Regions from separate parts of the Mucilaginibacter sabulilitoris genome, predicted to be linked through region 1. Evidence: riboswitches for the same ligand, from Rfam matches in the RefSeq annotation. Region 1 holds a riboswitch; each other region holds the start of a gene.

Region 1 (5,789 bases):
AATGCCTTTGAGTTTTACCCTTTTGCCATCTTTATCAATAGCGTTGGAGATGTCAACCTTATCACCATCAAGGGTATTATCGGCATAACCATAGTCAAAAGCACGGCTGGTGATGTACTCCGGGTTGCTGTCGTCAACATTAGACGATGGTAGTTGAGTGCCGGTAAGGGTATATTGATTTGCGGTGATCCATTGCGGCCAGTATGGTTGCGTATTAAAAATATTCTTTTTTACAAATCCGGTATTTCCCTGGTTATCACTCCAGGCGATATCATCAGCATCTGAAGCTGGTTTGGTGTAGGTTACGGCGTAATTACGTATGTAACCCTCTTTACCATACTGACTGCCTTTTAATTCATACCAGGTATCATCGGGCTTGCCATTACCGTTTTCATCGGCCATTACCCAGATTACTCCCGGCTCCGCAAACATGTTAAAGGCATTACCATACACAATTATATCTTCCTTGTTGGATACGTTTAAAACCGTATGGTCAAACCCATATACCACGTAACCGCCGCATGCGCCCAGCGTTAACAGGTTGTCCTTGTTTTTTAAAATGAGCTTGGCCTCGTCAATGGTTCCAAAGCCGGTGTTAATAAACTGCCCCGGAGCAGGCATATATTCAAAAAACGAGGTAATATAAAGGTTACTGCCGGCTGTTGCAGACCGTATTGGCGCTTTGATATAGGGCATTCCGATGTATATAGTATCACGGCGGATAATGATACTGTCGCGCCTTACAATAACAATGGTGGTATCATTTTTTATAATGGTATCGCGCCGGATAAGGGTATCCCGTTTAACAAGGGTATCTACCCGGAGCTTTTCAACTTCGACAACTTCTTTTTTGCAAGATTGCATTAAAGCAAAGCCCAGCAAAACAATAAGCGGAATGAGCATGCTACGATTAAGGTTCAAGTGTTTCATTTTATAGGTTAATTGTTAATATTTTTTAATAAACAAATGCAAAGTGCCCGGGAATATCACCGGTTTGTACCGACCATTTTTTCTTCCCTTTTGGATCAAAGCAGTACAGTGTCCCCGGTGTTATATAATCTTTGGCATCGGTAACAAATACTTCTTTGGTAAACGGATTTACAGCAATGCCATAGGGTACGCGTATCTGCACTTCAGTTCCATCGGTAATAAATTTGCCGGGTATCACCGTTTCGTCCTTTACATTGAGCATGGTGTAGGTAGTGGTATTTTTGCCCGTTTTGTAACTAAATTCATAACTGTACATATAGGCGGTGTCGCCATCAATCCACAGGTTGCTTACGCCAAAATCAAAGCGCTTTTTAACCTGGTCGGTTTTGGTATCAATGACGAATAGTTTGGATGATATATCATAATAATCGCCGCGGGAGGTTACATATACATCGCCATATTTATCAGCCTTTACACGGTCGAGATTGATGGCAACGTCGATACGTTTCAGCTCGGTAAAAGTGGCCAGATCAATCACTGAAACCGTACGTTCATAATCCGGCGGGCTATATCCCCCTGAATTTGCCACATACATCTTTTCGCCTACTATGGCCATTTCTTCGGGCTGGCGGCCAATGGTTACCTTGCGGGTAATTTGCAGCGATGCGGTATCAATTTCATAAACAGCGCCATTAGGGGCATGCGGATCGCCCACTTTACCCAGATAGGCGCTAACGTAGGTACGGCCATTATGAAAAGTAACGTAGCGGCAGTTAGCGATATTGATGAGATTGATCCGCTTATTGGTTTTCAGATCGAGCACCTCAACCTTGTTGGAGTTGTTAACCACGATGTACACCTTTGAGCCGTATACGCCAACATCATTACCAACATCGCCCAAACCTTTTGGTATCTGTGGGTTAGCCGTTCCGTAGATATTTTTACGAAACGTTCCGGACAGGTAATCAAAATAATCAAGCGATGCCTTGCTGGAACCCATGTTACCTTCATCGAGCAGGTAAAAACCTTTGGCGTGGTTCACTAAAGTATCCCCCGCGCTGGTAGTGTCTTGCGGGGGAGTAACAACAGTCTCTTTTTCGGGAACCGGCGCCTGGTTTTTACGACAAGAACTGTAAATGAGGATGATACATCCTAATAAATACAGTATTTTATGATTTATACTTTTCATAGGTTTAAAAAGTTGAACTTATGGTGAAACGGTAGTTACGCTCGGGCATAGGATAGTTAAGCGTTATATAATTGTATTGGCTAAATACATTATTTACCTCGCCGGTGAGCCTGATTTTATGCTTATTATATGTGGTGGTATAGGAAAAACTCACATCACTGGTATACCAGGGCTGTAAGTAATTTTCGGGAGAGTTTACTTTTGAATCATACCGGCTGGCCACGTAAATGTAGCTGTAGTTAAAGGCAAACTTGCGCCATTCGGCACCAACCAATACCGAGCCGCTGTGAAGCGGGGTATAAGGTATCTGCTGCCGGTAATTAACATCGGTTGGATCGGTTACATCTATCGCTTTTTGATGGGTGTAGCTGATGCCCGTATTGATAAACACCTCACCGGGCAATTGCCATGTAGCCTGCGAATTTATTTCAAGTCCGCTGATGTGCACCAAACCGAGGTTGTACATCGTCCACCGGGCAAGATTGAGGCCCGGAATGGCTACTATTTTATCTTTTACCTGGTTATAATAGGCATCGGCCTGAACAGCGAAGTTGATGAGGGTATGCTGGCGAAAAGTTTTATTATAGGTAAAACCAAAATCGTACTGTTTGGTATACTCGGGCCGTAAAAAAGAGTTACCTATAAAGGTGTAATACAGATCGTTAAAAGTTGGCAGCCGGAAAATGCTTTTATAAAAACCTCTCAGCCTGAAATCGGGGTTATTAAGTGGCTGCCATGATAACAGCACCGTAGGCGTATATTTTGTTTTTTTACCCGCGGCCTGCAGCGTATCAACCTGGTCGTTTACAAACGTACCCAGCAAACTGGCCTGCGCGTTAAAACGCTTAAAATGTAGTTCGGTAGCCAAAACTGTTAGGATGGTATTGCGTACCGGGCGAACAAACCGATACAGGGCCGAGTCGTTCTGTGTAGCATCAAGGGAATTCCTCTGGTAATCGGCAGAAAGCGCGACGCTCCAAAAGGAGTTAATACGGAATTTATTAGCTGCCGACAGGTACAGTTCATGCTCATCATATTTATTTTCGAGCAGCCCCCTTGTAGTAGTTATTTCCGGATCAAAATAATGCGTATAATCGTCTGAGTACTTGGCGCCCAGCATCAGACTATAACTGTCGCTGAATTTTTTGTTATAGCCCGACTGTACAAAAACGTCCCTTTCCTTTTGCCGCTGTTTAGATTCAAAATTGTTATTTACCGTAGGCCCTGGCAATCCCCGGTCAGAATGGTACAGGTAACCTTTAAGTGTCCACGAGGCGCTGTCCTTCAGTTTACCGTATAACCCGGCTTCTACACGCTGCGCGTCAATATCCCCGTTATGCCTTATCGCTGTAGTATCATAACCAGTATTGCCATTGGTTGTTCTGAACTTGTACCGGCCGTTGGCATGCGTTACCTCGGTACTGATACTGCTGTATAAATTATCGCTCAACTTATATTGCCACAACAATGACGGATTTACCAACCCGAATGAACCTGTTTTAAAGCTGAGTTTACCATTGGTACGGCTGCCCGCTTCAAAATTGGGTTGTTTGGCAACCAGGTAAAGAGAAGCCCCTGCCGCGAAACCTTTGGCCGGTTGAAAAATGCTGCTTTTTTGCGCATTATACAGGTCTATTTCTTCAATATTATCAAGCGAGAATTTGCCGAGGTCGACCTGTCCATTCTGGGCGTTGCCAAATTCCACGCCATCATAAAAAACAGCTACGTGATTGGTGCCCAGGCTGCGCACGTTAATGGTTTTGAGCCCACCTATGCCGCCATAATCTTTTATCTGCACACCCGAAAAAAACCTGAGCGCATCGGCAACGGAAAGGCTGTTCAGTTTTTCGAGATCTGTGCCCCTAAGTATCTGCACTGGAGTGGCCGATATATTGCGGAGGGATAAGCGCGCGGCGCGTATGGAAACCTCCTTAAGATGGTGGTTTTTTAAGGTATCTTTTGATACTGATCGTGCTGTGTCTGAGTTTTGCGCCAACAGGTTGCCGCAAAACACTCCCTGCATTGCTACAAAGCAAACAGGTAAAACCAGCGTACGCAAATAATGGTACAGGTGTTGCAATATTTTCTGTTCGTAAAAAATTAAACAAACAGCAAACAGGGTATAACAAATGGAAATACGCGTGAGGTATCCTCATTCCAGCTTCAATCCCCGAAAGCTATGAATACATATAATGCAATGGCAGGTCTTCTGACTTACTCCCCGATATTCCGGCCTTCCCATCCGCACAAGGCGAAAAGTGGCTAAAGAATGGACATCGGTTAAAAAGAGCTTACAGCTGCGGGACAGTTCCGGAGTTACACCGGATTCCCTTTTAATCCCAAAACCAATTATGGTAATGGGAACCAAAAGCGATGCAAATATAGAAATAAAAAATACAGTGAAATTTATTTATTGATACCCCAAAGGAGGTAAAATAAGGGGGAATAAGATTAATCCCCCCTTTTAAAGAAAGACTAAACTTCCGCCGTTACGGCCTTCATTTTCTTGAGCGCGGTTTTAGCTACCAGCAAGGCATCCTGGGCATAATAGCTTTTATTAAACACTTCGCATGATATAATAAGTGGGCTCTGCGGCTTTTTAACCAATTGCAAAATACGTTTTACAGGAGCCACGCCGTCTCCAACATATACGCGGTCGGGCTCTGATATTTGCTCCGGGCTGATACCCGACGGATAATCATTTACATGAAAAATCTCCAGCGCAGGTTTGCCCACAAATTGCAAACTTTCTACCGCTGACTGGCCTTTATAAACGTGAAATACATCAAGCAGCACACGAGCATCGGCATCGCCGCATTGGATGGCCACATACATTACCTGGCTTATATGTTTAAGATTTACCGAGCCGCCCCACATTTCCAGTTGAGGCATTACGCCGGTTTCTCTACCCATTTTTAATATGGTGAGATAACGTTCGGTAATTACATCCAGGTTTATTACTTCACCTTTGGTGGCACCGGCCGGTGGGGCGGCTATTCTTTTGCAGCCAATTTTAGCCAGCAGCTCCATTTCGCCCTGCAGTTGTGTTAATGCCTGTTTGCGGGTCGCTTCGTCATCAACTATCCATTGGGCAAAGCCTATCGCGTTCTGTACCGTAATACCCAGCCCGTCAATTATCTTTTTAGCTTCAGCGGGTGTACCCCCATTTTTAAGATAAGTTTGCAGTGTATCCATCCATATCTCTACCGAAGTATAACCCGCTTTAGCTGCTGTTTCCAGCTCTTTAACAAAACCAAGGTTATGCCCCCTTATGGTGCTCATATTTAAGGAGTACAGAAAATCATGGTCATTTTTTTCCACTTTAATTGCTGCCGAAGCCGTGCCGCCCAAAGCAGCTGCGCCTGCCGCCAAACCAATAGTTTTTAACACTTGTCTTCTGTTTAATGAGTTATCAGCCATGGGGTATTGGTTAATAAGTTAAGCTTTTAATATAAGCAATGGTTACCGGTATCTGGGTACTGTATGACGGACTTTCATCTTCAATAAAATAATGCTTGATGCCAGCTTTTTTTGCCGCCTTTAACACTTCCGGTATATTGATCTGTCCTGTTCCCAGCGCCACATCGTTCCTAGTATCGGTGCCACCGGTTAAGTCATTAGCAACACCTTTCCTGATATCTTTCAGGTGCATCAGCTTCATGCGCGAAGG
Region 2 (5,789 bases), 1.0 Mb from region 1:
ATTGATAATCAAATGCTTAAATACAAAACATTAAGCCTGAAAAACAAAAAAAGTCGGAAGATAAAATCTTCCGACCATTCGTGGCAGTTTGCGGCCTTTTTTGTTTATAATCAGGTGGTCTTAAATAAATATTTCTTAATCAATTACAATTACAGTTGACGCATAATCCTCGGGACCATTATCAATATCCATATACTGCTTAAAATTCTGCACATCTTTATCAACCATTTTTTTGAACATCGGATTTAATACCTGTGCTATACCAGCCCCTAAACCACCTGCAGGTGGCTGATAACTGATCACCACATCAACAATGGTTCCTTTGCCATCTAAAGCATCCTGAAAGCGTACTTTACCGGCATTGTTGATCATAGAATCTGGTAGGGAACTCCAGCCAATCATTTCATCCTGTTCATCTCTTACTATTTCGGCATGCCAACTTACATTCGCCATACCCGAAGGTAATTTTAAAACCCAGTAGGAATATTTGGCATCAATCATTTCAACACTTTCCAGGTGCTTCATAAAAAGCGGTAAATTATCAAGTTTGCGCCAAAAGCTATAAACTTTATGCCTGGGCTTATTTACGGTGAACGAGGACCGGATATTTACATTAACAGGATTGGTAGATAGCTTGCCAATGCGTTTATATAATTCACAATGGCCTGTTATGCCACGGTTTAACAAATACCCGCCGGCCCCAATTTTAAGAACACTGGCAAAAGGATTAGAAAAAATGTGCTTAAAGCCCGAAAAACCGAGCTTTACACCGCCAATAATTGATGTATAACGCTCGGGCCAGTTCAGATTTATCCGGTCATCCCCGTAAAGCACAGGGTAGTTATCAGTATATTTTATTATTGTAGTTGCCATAGCATATTTAAATAGGTTTAAAATTTAAACAGCTTTCATCCCGCTAAGTTTTTGCTAATTGAACTTTATTTAACCATACTGTAACTAAATTTAAATTTAGTTAAATCGGGGAGGTGCTTTTTAGATCGTTTTAATTCATACTGATAAAGCACCTTTCCCAGATTTTTTAAAAATGGCAGGCAAACAGTGGCATATTCGTATTTGTTGTCATTGTAAATCCCATCTTCGTTCGATTGTACTACCGCCGTAACCATAAACTCAACTTTATTTTTAAAGTCGACGATATAAGCATTGTCAATATCATAACCATAACTGTCGCCCACTTTATTAAATATCCGGATATCCGGCTGAATGATTGCGGTACTATCGCCGCCATAAAATAAGAACTTGCAATATGCAGGGAAATATTCAGGTCGGTTATAGGTTGGTTTTTTATTTTCTGTCGGAAACATGCTCATGTAGTGATAAATAAAACTGTAATCGGCAGGCGTTAGGTTATAACGCTGTACTTTTGGGAATGCCTCCGGGAAAAGCAAGCGCTTTAATACTTGCTGCTGGTCGGCAATGGAGTAAACATTTTTGTTGCTGAAATCAAAGGGTTTATTAACTAATCTGTCGCTGCTATCCATGTAAGCTTTGCCTTGTATCAGGTTTTCCAGTTGCATGGGATAATCGTTATTGTCATACAGCGCCGGTTTATGATAAATTGGTTTGCCGTTATTAAAAAAGTCAACAGGATTGGTATGCCGTGTACTTTCCCCTGCATCACCAATGGCCAGCCTACCAACTATTCGGGTATTGTTCAGCTGATATTTCTTTAGTTTCTGGTTAATCTCTTCGCGACCAACAAACTCATACAGGCGGTTAAACGCGTCATTATCGCTTACCAACAATATCTTTTTGATGTAATTTTCTATACTCGGCAAACCGCTGAACGACGAGGTATCTGCTTTAACTTTGGTTTGTCCCGCAAAAGCGCTGTCGGTAATCATTACAGATTTTTTGGCAAGGCCTTTTACGTGCAGTTCGTTCAATTTCTCAAGTGCGAATATGGCTGTAGGCAATTTAACCGTACTTGCCGGATAAAAATAATGCTTTGCATTAAGCCGGTAACTGTATGATTTAAAGTGAGGTATGTTGTTTTGATCGCGATTAATCTGTGTGTACAATATCTGTACTTCGTTATGTGCAGAGTTGTTTAATATGCTATTAAACAACGCGGGATTGGCTTTTAAAAGTTGTTTTAGAAAAACAGTATCGGGTTCCTGCGCCAAACAGGTAGTACCTATAAATAATAATAAAAGTGTAAAGTGTAGTTTCATCATGATAAATATACTGATGTTAATTTGTGGTTATTAATACTTATCCTACTTTTGCTGTGCTTTAGGTTTCATTCAGTATTTACTGAACGAATTAAAAGGGAATATGGTGAAATTCCGTAACTGTCCCGCAGCTGTAAGCTCTTTAACCATTGTTCACTCTTATTGTCACTATCTGTTGAGACAGATGGGAAGGCAGAACAACGTGGGGAGTAAGTCAGAATACCTGCCGTAGCATTATACGTTATTCATAGCTTTCGGGGATTGAGGCTTGAATGTAAATGCTCTTCTATTAGTGTGTTTCATTTCAAATTACTCTGTCCTATGTGTGCGGTGATGTTTTGCGTGCAACAACATGAAGAAAAACTTACATTGTATTTATAAACTTTTACCTGCTTCGGGCTTGGGCGTTGTGGTTTTTATGTTGCAGATTGTATTACCCAATAAAGTATCGGCACAAACAGATACTACCAAAAAACTTAAAGAGGTAACCATTTCCACTTCAACCATACCACAAGTACAAACCATTACCCCGGCTCAACAAATATCATCCATCGATTTTACCCGCAACAGTGCCTTCACCGTCGCCGATGCCATCAGGAATTTCGCCGGTGTTAATATTAAAGATTATGGTGGTATTGGTGGCGTAAAAACAGTGCTGGTGCGCAGTCTTGGTGCTAATCATACCGGTATATTTTACGACGGGGTTCAGTTAAACGATGCGCAGAACGGGCAAATAGACCTGGGCCGGCTTAACTTAAACAATGTACAATCAATAGCACTTTATAATGGGCAACCCGATAATATATGCGCACCAGCCCGGGCATTTGCATCCGCAAGCTTGTTATCCATAAAAACTATAAGGCCTTTGTTGGGTGCAGAGAAGCCTTACCAAGTGCTTGTGGGAATTAAAGGCGGTTCATTCGGGCTTATCAACCCATATATCCAGTGGCAGCAGCGGATCAATAAAAACTGGTCGGCAGTTGTCAATTCCTATCTTGAAAAAGCCGATGGACAGTATAAATATAAAGTAAATGGCGACGGCTCCGATACTTTAGCCACCCGGCGTAATGGCGATATTAAGGCACAACAGGCCGATGCGGCACTGTACTGGACAAAATCTGACAGCAACCAGTTTAACTTTCATGTAAACTATTATAACTCGGATAGGGGGCTGCCCGGCGCGGTTGTATTTTATAATCCTTATTCCAAACAACGTGTGCAGAACCGGGATATATTTGCACAGGCAGGTTATGAGCACTTATGGGGAAGTAGCTTACATTTGCTGTTAAATACCAAACTATCAAGGTTATATACTCATTACACCGATCCCGATTTTTTAAATAACCAGGGTGGGCTAAATTATAAATACACGCAGAAAGAGGTTTATCAATCAGCCACGCTGGCTTATCATATCCTGAGTAATTGGGAGGTTTCTTATGCTGTTGATTTTGCTTATACCCACCTGGATGCCAATATTACTAATTATGCTTATCCATCACGAAGTACTTTGCTTAATGCCATAGCGTCAAACTTAATTGTCGGTAAATGGCGTTTCCAGGGAAGTTTGCTTAATAGTAATATCAACGAATCGGTAAAAACGGGTAAAGCATCGGCTTCGCGTAATGTTTACTCGCCCACGTTAATGGCTACCTTTAAACCATTTAATAATTCAAATTTTCAGTTAAGGGCATTTTATAAAAACTCGTTCCGCTATCCAACCTTTGATGAATTCTACTATTTCGCGATACAGGTGCGCGATCTTAAACCTGAATTTGCCAAACAATACGATTTGGGCGCTACCTTTACCAAAAGCCTGAACTCGTGGCTTGATTACGTTACATTTACTGCCGATGCGTATTATAACAATGTAACCGATAAAATACTATCTATTCCTAATCAAAACCCCTATATATCATCTATCAGCAATTTGGGTAAGGTTGATGTTAAGGGTATAGACGTAAGCATAAAAACACAGTCGAAACTTAATAATAACTGGCGGGCTTTATTAACAGCCAATTATAGCTTTCAAAAAGCAATTGACGTATCAGATCCGGCAAGCTCTGTTTACCTGAAGCAAATTCCATACTCTCCAAAACATACTGTGGCTATTAACGCCGGCATTGATCACAGACAATTTGGAATTTATTATAACCAGGTCCTTTCATCATCAAGGTATTACAGTGGTGAAAATTTACCTGAAAATCTGTTATCAGGATATTCGGTAAGTGATGCATCAGCAGTTTACAATTTTCTGCTCAAAACTAAGCAGGTAACGGCTGCTGTCGAAGTAAATAATTTGTTTAATGCCAATTACGCCGTTATCAGGAGTTTTCCTTTACCCGGCCGCTCGTACCGGTTTACAATTCAAATAAAAATTTAATAATATAAGAATATGAAACAATTTAAACTTAAAAATTTATTCATTGGCGCAGCAGCCATAACAGCGCTTGCGTCATGTCACAAAGATAAAATCAACCCAAATGATGATAAACCGATTGACCCTTTAACCAATAAAGCGGGTATTTATATACTTAACCAGGGTGCGTTTAATGCCAATAACAGCACGTTAACGTATTATAATTATGCAAACAAACAGCTGATTCCAGATAAGTTTAAGACAATTAATGGGCGTGGTCTGGGCGATACGGGTAATGATATTAAAATATACGGCTCAAAAATGTACATCGTTGTAAACGTATCCAGTACAGTAGAAGTTGCCGATGCTAAAACTGCAAAATCAATTAAAAAGCTTGATTTATTTGATAATACAGTTGCCCGCCAGCCGCGTTCTGTAGCGTTTTATAAAAATATGGCATTGATAACATCTTATGATGGTACAGTGGCAGTGCTCGACACTGCTTCGCTTACCGTGACTAAGTACATAAAAGTTGGCCGTAACCCGGAGCAATTGGTTGTAGCTAATGATAAGCTGTATGTTGCCAATTCAGGTGGTTTAGATTTTGGTAATCCGGATAAAACGGTATCGGTTGTCGACTTGAATACCTTAACCGAAACCAAGAAGATTACCGTTGGCTTAAATCCTGTTAGTATAGCTGCCGATAAGTATGGCGATGTATATGTAATTTCAATGGGCGATTTTGATAAGATATTACCAGCATTAACCATCATCAACACAACCACTGATGCAGTAAAAAAACAAAGTGATCTATCTGCAGCTTATGGCACGCCGATCATTACTTCGGGTGATTTTGCCTATTTTATTACCGCCGACAATAAAATTCAGGTATTCAATGTAAAGACAGAAACTTTAGAAAAGGCAAATTTTATAAGCGACGGAACAGTGGTAATCACCCCATTCGGACTTAAAATAGATGAAGAAACAGGAGAGTTGTTTGTGACGGATGCTAAGGACTATAAATCAAATGGAGAAATTTTTGCCTTTGATAAAACGGGTAAAAAAGAGTATTCACTAACCACAGGTATTAGTCCGGGAGCCATTGCCATTGTTAAGAAGTAATATTTTCTTATTTAATACATTTATAAGTATTTTTACTGCATAAATTTTTGATCATGACTTCAAAAGATAATATAACACGCAACATCGTTCTGGTATTGATGATTGTGGTAGCTGCC
Region 3 (5,789 bases), 2.4 Mb from region 1:
CATTTGTTTAGCCATGTGGTCCAGTTTTTACGATGGACACTTATTTCTTCCTCGGTATGATCATCTAACCTTCCGTCCGGCTCCCTGAACAACACAATGTAATTTTTCATGTTTATTTTTTTTTCTACAAGAATAAAACGAAATCGATATAAATACAATGGTTTATTAAATAATTGTATATTTGTTTATGCAACCATTAGTTGAATTAATTACCTCCTGGCAAGCGTATACCGAGCAATTTCCCGACGCCAGTGTTGAAGGTTTTTGTTATAGCTATCTGTTAAATGTTAAAAAACAAAGCCAGCATACCGATTTGCAGCTTGCCGCACAGTTGGGTAAAGCCAACAGTATATTTAAAACGTATTACAAACTTGTGCTGCGCCAAATGCCGGGTATTGAGCTGGACTGGTATTATTTTTTGGATATTATAGGAACGAAGCATGAACTCAGAAAAACCGATATTGTTAGTTTTACTTTGCTATTGGAGCCTACAACGGGTATTGATATTTTAAACAGGATGCTCAAAGCAGGTTTAATTAGCGAAAGGGTAGATCCTGCTGATAAAAGGGCACGTTTAATAAAGCTTACCACTCAGGGCAATGCTCTTTTGATACGCTTAAATTTACTATTTGGTCAGATTGCTACCCTGGTACTATCATCAGTTTATGCTGATGATAAAGCCGTTATTTCCCTGGCATTATCCAAGCTTGTTCATGAGCAAACCCCAATGGTAACAGCTAAGAGCGGTAAAGGGATTGAAAGCATAGAACAGGTTATAAAACAACTGTCAGAGAAATCAAGATAGCTAAAATCGCACCGGGTAAAAATTTTATAAATGACACTGTCCTGACTTTTTATCCAAATCAGTTAAAAGATTATTTTTCAAATCGCTTGCATTACTTGTATCATACCTGTTACATTTAGGGAAATTATAAACCAAATGCAGAAACACATCCTAATTGTTTATCTACTGGTAGCCTGCAGCGTGGCAGGTATCATGATTAAATCCTTTGTTAAAAACCGGTATTTTAAAAAAGGTTAGCATTTCTTTCCCTTAGGGTTTTCATAGTTCCCTAAGGGAAGAACAAACCAAGTGATTTGTTAATTATCCCCCCCCCCCAGATTTGGTTTTAAAGCAGTTGAGTTTGTGTCAGAATTAAAATAATCGGATGCTTAATGTTGTTTAAGTATTTATAATTTAATTGCACAGGACATCCAGGCGGTCACCCATCTTAAAATTTAACATCCATTTTATATTTCTAAACCTACGTCCCGCTAAAAAATCGTATTTTTGCGCGTCTTTTCATCATGTGACAGTTGCACAAACTACTAATAAAATCCCCGGGTGTATGGAAATCATTCACAACAAATATATAGGTACAAAACAAAAAGCTCTTGCCATTAACCTCGATCCTAAAATTTACGGTTCATTTGCTGAAATAGGCGCGGGACAGGATGTGGCGGCCAATTTTTTTAAAGCAGGAGCTTCATCGGGCACTATTGCCAAAACCATGTCGGCCTATGACATGACCTTTTCTGATGCTATTTATGGTGTACAACAGGTAAAGCGTTATGTAAGCGAGCAGCGGTTAATCTCAATGCTCGACCACGAGTACGGATTAATAATAGAGCGCCTGGCGGAACAACGCGGCGACACTTCAACCTTTTTTGCATTTTCGGGAACGTTCTCGGCGCTTAATTATCACAAAACAAACGAAGGTCACGGCTGGATGGGGGTACGCTTTCAGCTGGAACCTAATGGTGTATTCCATGATGTAGTGCTGCACGTAAAATTATTAGACAACGATAACAATCTGCAGCAGCAGGCTGTAGGGATACTGGGTGTTAATCTGATGTATGCCTGCTTTTATTATCATGAGGTACCAACGGTATTTTTACTTTCACTGATGGACAACCTGTCAAAAGACAGCATCCAGATTGATATGATCCGTTTTGAAGGCCCTCAGTTTAGCAAGGTAGATAACAGGCTGATGAGTTTGTACCTGGTAAAGTATGGCTTTTCAGATGCCGCGGTTTTTAGCCCGCAGGGGCAAAATCTGCAGCCTTCAGAGGTGTTGTACAAAAAACATATCGTGGTGATACGCGGGCGTTTCCGTCCGCTCATTAATGTGCATTTAGATATGCTCAATACCGGCGTAAAACAATTTATGCAGGAGCCCGATGTTGATAAAGAAAACGTTACAGTAATTACAGAGCTCACCCTGCAGGCCCTGAAAGAAAGAAACGGGGGTGAAAATGCCGAAATTGATGAAAAGGATTTTCTTGACCGGGTTGATATTCTGAGTTCGCTGGGGCAAACAGTACTGATATCCAATTTTCATGAATATTATAAGCTGGTAGCCTACCTGTCAAAAATCACCAAACTAAAATTAGGTGTAGTATTGGGTTATCCTAACCTGGAATATATTTTTTCTGAAGAACATTATAAAGATCTGGCAGGTGGTATCCTGGAGTCTTTTGCCACCTTGTTTAGCCGTAATGTAAAATTATTTATTTATCCAACGCAACGCGATGGGATAATTTGCAACAGCCTGCGGTTTTATCCGCCGCCACATCTTATAGATTTGTACCGTTACCTGATAGCTAATAACAAAATAGAGGATATAAGACATTATAACGAAAACAACCTTAATGTTGATACCGATAATGTGCTGCAGCTTATTAAGCAGGGCGCCAATGGATGGGAGGAATATGTACCACCAGAGGTTGCCACCATTATAAAGGAGAGACAACTGTTTGGGTATTACCATCGCGATAATACCGACAAAGAGACCATGAACATAACCGGCGAGGATCTGGAGATATTATAAATGAATCGATTCCCCACTCATTACTTCATTTTCGGCGGAAGAGGGATGGGGATGATGCTTATCCAAACCCCCTCTCTGCGCAAAGCGGGGAGAGGGGTGCCAGCGTAGCGCAGGCGGGGTGAGTCCACTATGCGCCTTGCAAAAATCTGCACATCCGCAATCTGCATATCATTCCCATTCCATATATTTGCTTTCAATAAAGTTCTTTACTTTTTTTCAGCAATGAGGTTTCCTGCCAGGTTTTTAGCAGGAATTAAAAAGGAACCGTGTGCAAATCACGGGCTGTCGCGCAACTGTAAGTAACACAAAAAGTTGTTGTCATTAATAAGGTCCATTATCCTAACCAAAACAGGATGAGAAGGACGACAACAATGTTACAAGCCAGGATACTTGCCCCAATGTATAAAAGACAATGCTTTCGCGTTTTGAAGCAGTAGTCAAAGAAAAAGGATAACCTGCCGGCTTTTATCAGCCTGTATGTTATTGCTTTTACCTTTTATTACCATTTCCCGAAAGCATACCGAAAACCGTAAGGAGCATTAATTCAATTTAATGTTTAACCAAAAAAGTTTTATGCGTATGCTCAAAAACAACCTCGGGTATCCTCGTGTAGGTGCCCTCCGTGAACTCAAAAAAGCCAGTGAACAGTACTGGGCAGGCCTAAGCAGCCGAGATGAACTGTTTGCCGTGGCCCGTAAACTCCGCGTGGGAAACTGGAAAACCCAGGCCGATGCTGGTATCGACCTCATTCCCTGTAACGATTTCAGTTTTTATGACCAGGTGCTCGATACCTCGTTAATGCTGGGTGTTATCCCCGAGCGTTATACGCCTGTATTAACCCAAAACAAAGCCAATACCGAGATCGATCTGTATTTTGCCATGGCACGGGGTTACCAGAAAGACGGGCTCGACATTACCGCGATGGAAATGACCAAGTGGTTTGATACCAACTATCATTACATTGTGCCCGAATTTGTACAAAACCAGCAATTTAGGCTGTTTTCTGAAAAGATCTTTGATGAATTTACGCTGGCGAAGCAGCATACGGGTACGACACCTAAACCGGTATTGATAGGCCCCGTATCATACCTGCTGCTGGGTAAAGAGAAGCAAGCGGGCTTTAACCGGATAAACCTGATTAAAAAAGTGGTGCCGGTTTATATTGAAGTATTAAAACGGCTTAAAGAATATGGTGCCGTTTGGGTTCAAATGGATGAACCCTTCCTGGCGCTTGACCTTACTTCTGAAGAAAAAGAAGCTTTTGTCTACGCTTATAAGGAAATCAGCAAGAGCTGCCCCGATTTAAAACTGCTGTTAACCACTTATTTCGAGAGCTTGCAGGATAATATAGCGTTGGCTGTAAACCTGCCGGTAAGCGCGCTGCATATTGACCTGGTACGGGCACCGAAACAATTAGATGAGGTGTTGACCTTGCTGCCCGAAAAACTCAGCCTGTCGTTAGGCGTTGTTGATGGCCGCAATATCTGGAAAAATGATTACATCAGGTCATTATCTCACCTAAAAAAAGCTATAGCTTTGCTTGGTGCCGGCAGGGTGATGATAGCGCCCAGTTGCTCTTTGCTGCATACACCGTTTGATCTTGACCTGGAAACCTCCATCAATCCCGAAATAAAAAACTGGATGGCTTTTGCCAAACAAAAATTGAACGAGGTTAATGAGCTTGCGCAAATTATTGAGGGTAATAACCAATTGCTGCAAAATAATTTGCAGGCTATATCGAGCCGTAACCTGTCAAAACTTATCCATAAACAGGACATAAAGCAACGTACGGCTGCTATTACCGATGCTGATGCTCAGCGTATCAGTACGTTTGGCGCGCGTCAAAAAATACAGCAGCAACGCTTTAAACTGCCCCTGTACCCTACAACTACCATAGGCTCGTTCCCTCAAACAAACGATATCCGCTCGCTCAGGGCACGGCTTAAAAAAGGTGAGCTTAGTGCAGATCAGTACGATGCTGAGATAGAAAAGGCCACCATTGATGCCATACGCTGGCAGGAGGAGATAGGCCTCGATGTGCTTGTACATGGCGAATTTGAGCGTAACGACATGGTTGAGTACTTTGGTGAGCGTTTGGATGGATTTTTATTTACCAAAAATGGCTGGGTACAAAGTTACGGCAGCCGCTGTGTTAAGCCGCCGATAATTTATGGTGATGTAAGCCGCCCCGCGGATATGACGGTTCGCTGGAGCAGTTTTGCACAGGCCAACACCGACAGGCTGATGAAAGGTATGCTCACCGGTCCGGTTACCATATTACAATGGTCATTTGTACGGGATGACCAACCGAGATCCGAAACTACCTACCAGATTGCCCTGGCCATCCGTGATGAGGTTGTTGCATTGGAAAAAGCCGGTATTAAAGTGATACAAATTGACGAGCCTGCCATACGCGAAGGTTTGCCGTTGCGTAAAAAAGATTGGCAGGCTTATTTACATTGGGCCGTGCGGGCCTTCAGGATTTCGGCCAGCGGCGTTAGGGACGAAACACAGATCCACACCCATATGTGCTACAGCGAGTTTAATGACATTATTGGCAACATTGCCGATATGGATGCCGATGTGATCACGATAGAAACCTCGCGCTCACAAATGGAGCTGCTGGCCGCGTTTTCGGATTTTAAATATCCAAATGAAATTGGTCCGGGAGTGTATGATATCCACTCGCCACGGGTACCTACGGTTGAGGAGATGGTGAGCCTGCTCGAGAAGGCGTCTGTTTTACTTCCGCCAGCCAATTTATGGGTTAACCCCGACTGTGGTTTAAAGACGCGCAAATGGCCCGAAACCCAAACCGCGTTGATAAATATGGTGCAGGCAGCAAAACAACTTCGTCAGTTAGTTGTAGAAACAACAGTTTCCTGACGGGTAAAACAGGCAATTTCCGTATAATTGCCTGTTTTTTGAAGAATTTAGTATTTATGAAGTTAAAGAGTA

What was found. A riboswitch is a leader RNA that binds a small molecule or an ion and turns the genes downstream of it on or off. The one in region 1 is predicted to bind cobalamin.
Region 2: another riboswitch for cobalamin. It lies ahead of SNE25_RS18265 (TonB-dependent receptor); the one in region 1 lies ahead of SNE25_RS22585 (TonB-dependent receptor plug domain-containing protein).
Region 3: another riboswitch for cobalamin. It lies ahead of metE (5-methyltetrahydropteroyltriglutamate--homocysteine S-methyltransferase); the one in region 1 lies ahead of SNE25_RS22585 (TonB-dependent receptor plug domain-containing protein).

Annotation. Positions count from the first base shown of each region.
Region 1 covers NZ_CP139558.1:5,247,769-5,253,557, forward strand. The annotation lists gene SNE25_RS22575 (cell surface protein) at 1-930, opposite strand, end outside; gene SNE25_RS22580 (YncE family protein) at 956-2,119, opposite strand; gene SNE25_RS22585 (TonB-dependent receptor plug domain-containing protein) at 2,124-4,199, opposite strand; cobalamin riboswitch at 4,302-4,504, opposite strand; gene SNE25_RS22590 (sugar phosphate isomerase/epimerase family protein) at 4,595-5,539, opposite strand; gene SNE25_RS22595 (sugar phosphate isomerase/epimerase family protein) at 5,550-5,789, opposite strand, start outside.
Region 2 covers NZ_CP139558.1:4,236,620-4,242,408, forward strand. The annotation lists gene SNE25_RS18255 (SRPBCC family protein) at 136-873, opposite strand; gene SNE25_RS18260 (serine hydrolase) at 939-2,198, opposite strand; cobalamin riboswitch at 2,242-2,440, shown strand; gene SNE25_RS18265 (TonB-dependent receptor) at 2,548-4,575, shown strand; gene SNE25_RS18270 (YncE family protein) at 4,588-5,673, shown strand; gene SNE25_RS18275 (DUF6580 family putative transport protein) at 5,727-5,789, shown strand, end outside.
Region 3 covers NZ_CP139558.1:2,842,291-2,848,079, forward strand. The annotation lists gene SNE25_RS12230 (YciI family protein) at 1-110, opposite strand, end outside; gene SNE25_RS12235 (MarR family winged helix-turn-helix transcriptional regulator) at 188-805, shown strand; gene SNE25_RS12240 (TonB-dependent receptor) at 1,350-2,831, shown strand; cobalamin riboswitch at 3,040-3,243, shown strand; gene metE (5-methyltetrahydropteroyltriglutamate--homocysteine S-methyltransferase) at 3,411-5,717, shown strand; gene SNE25_RS12250 (beta-ketoacyl-ACP synthase III) at 5,774-5,789, shown strand, end outside.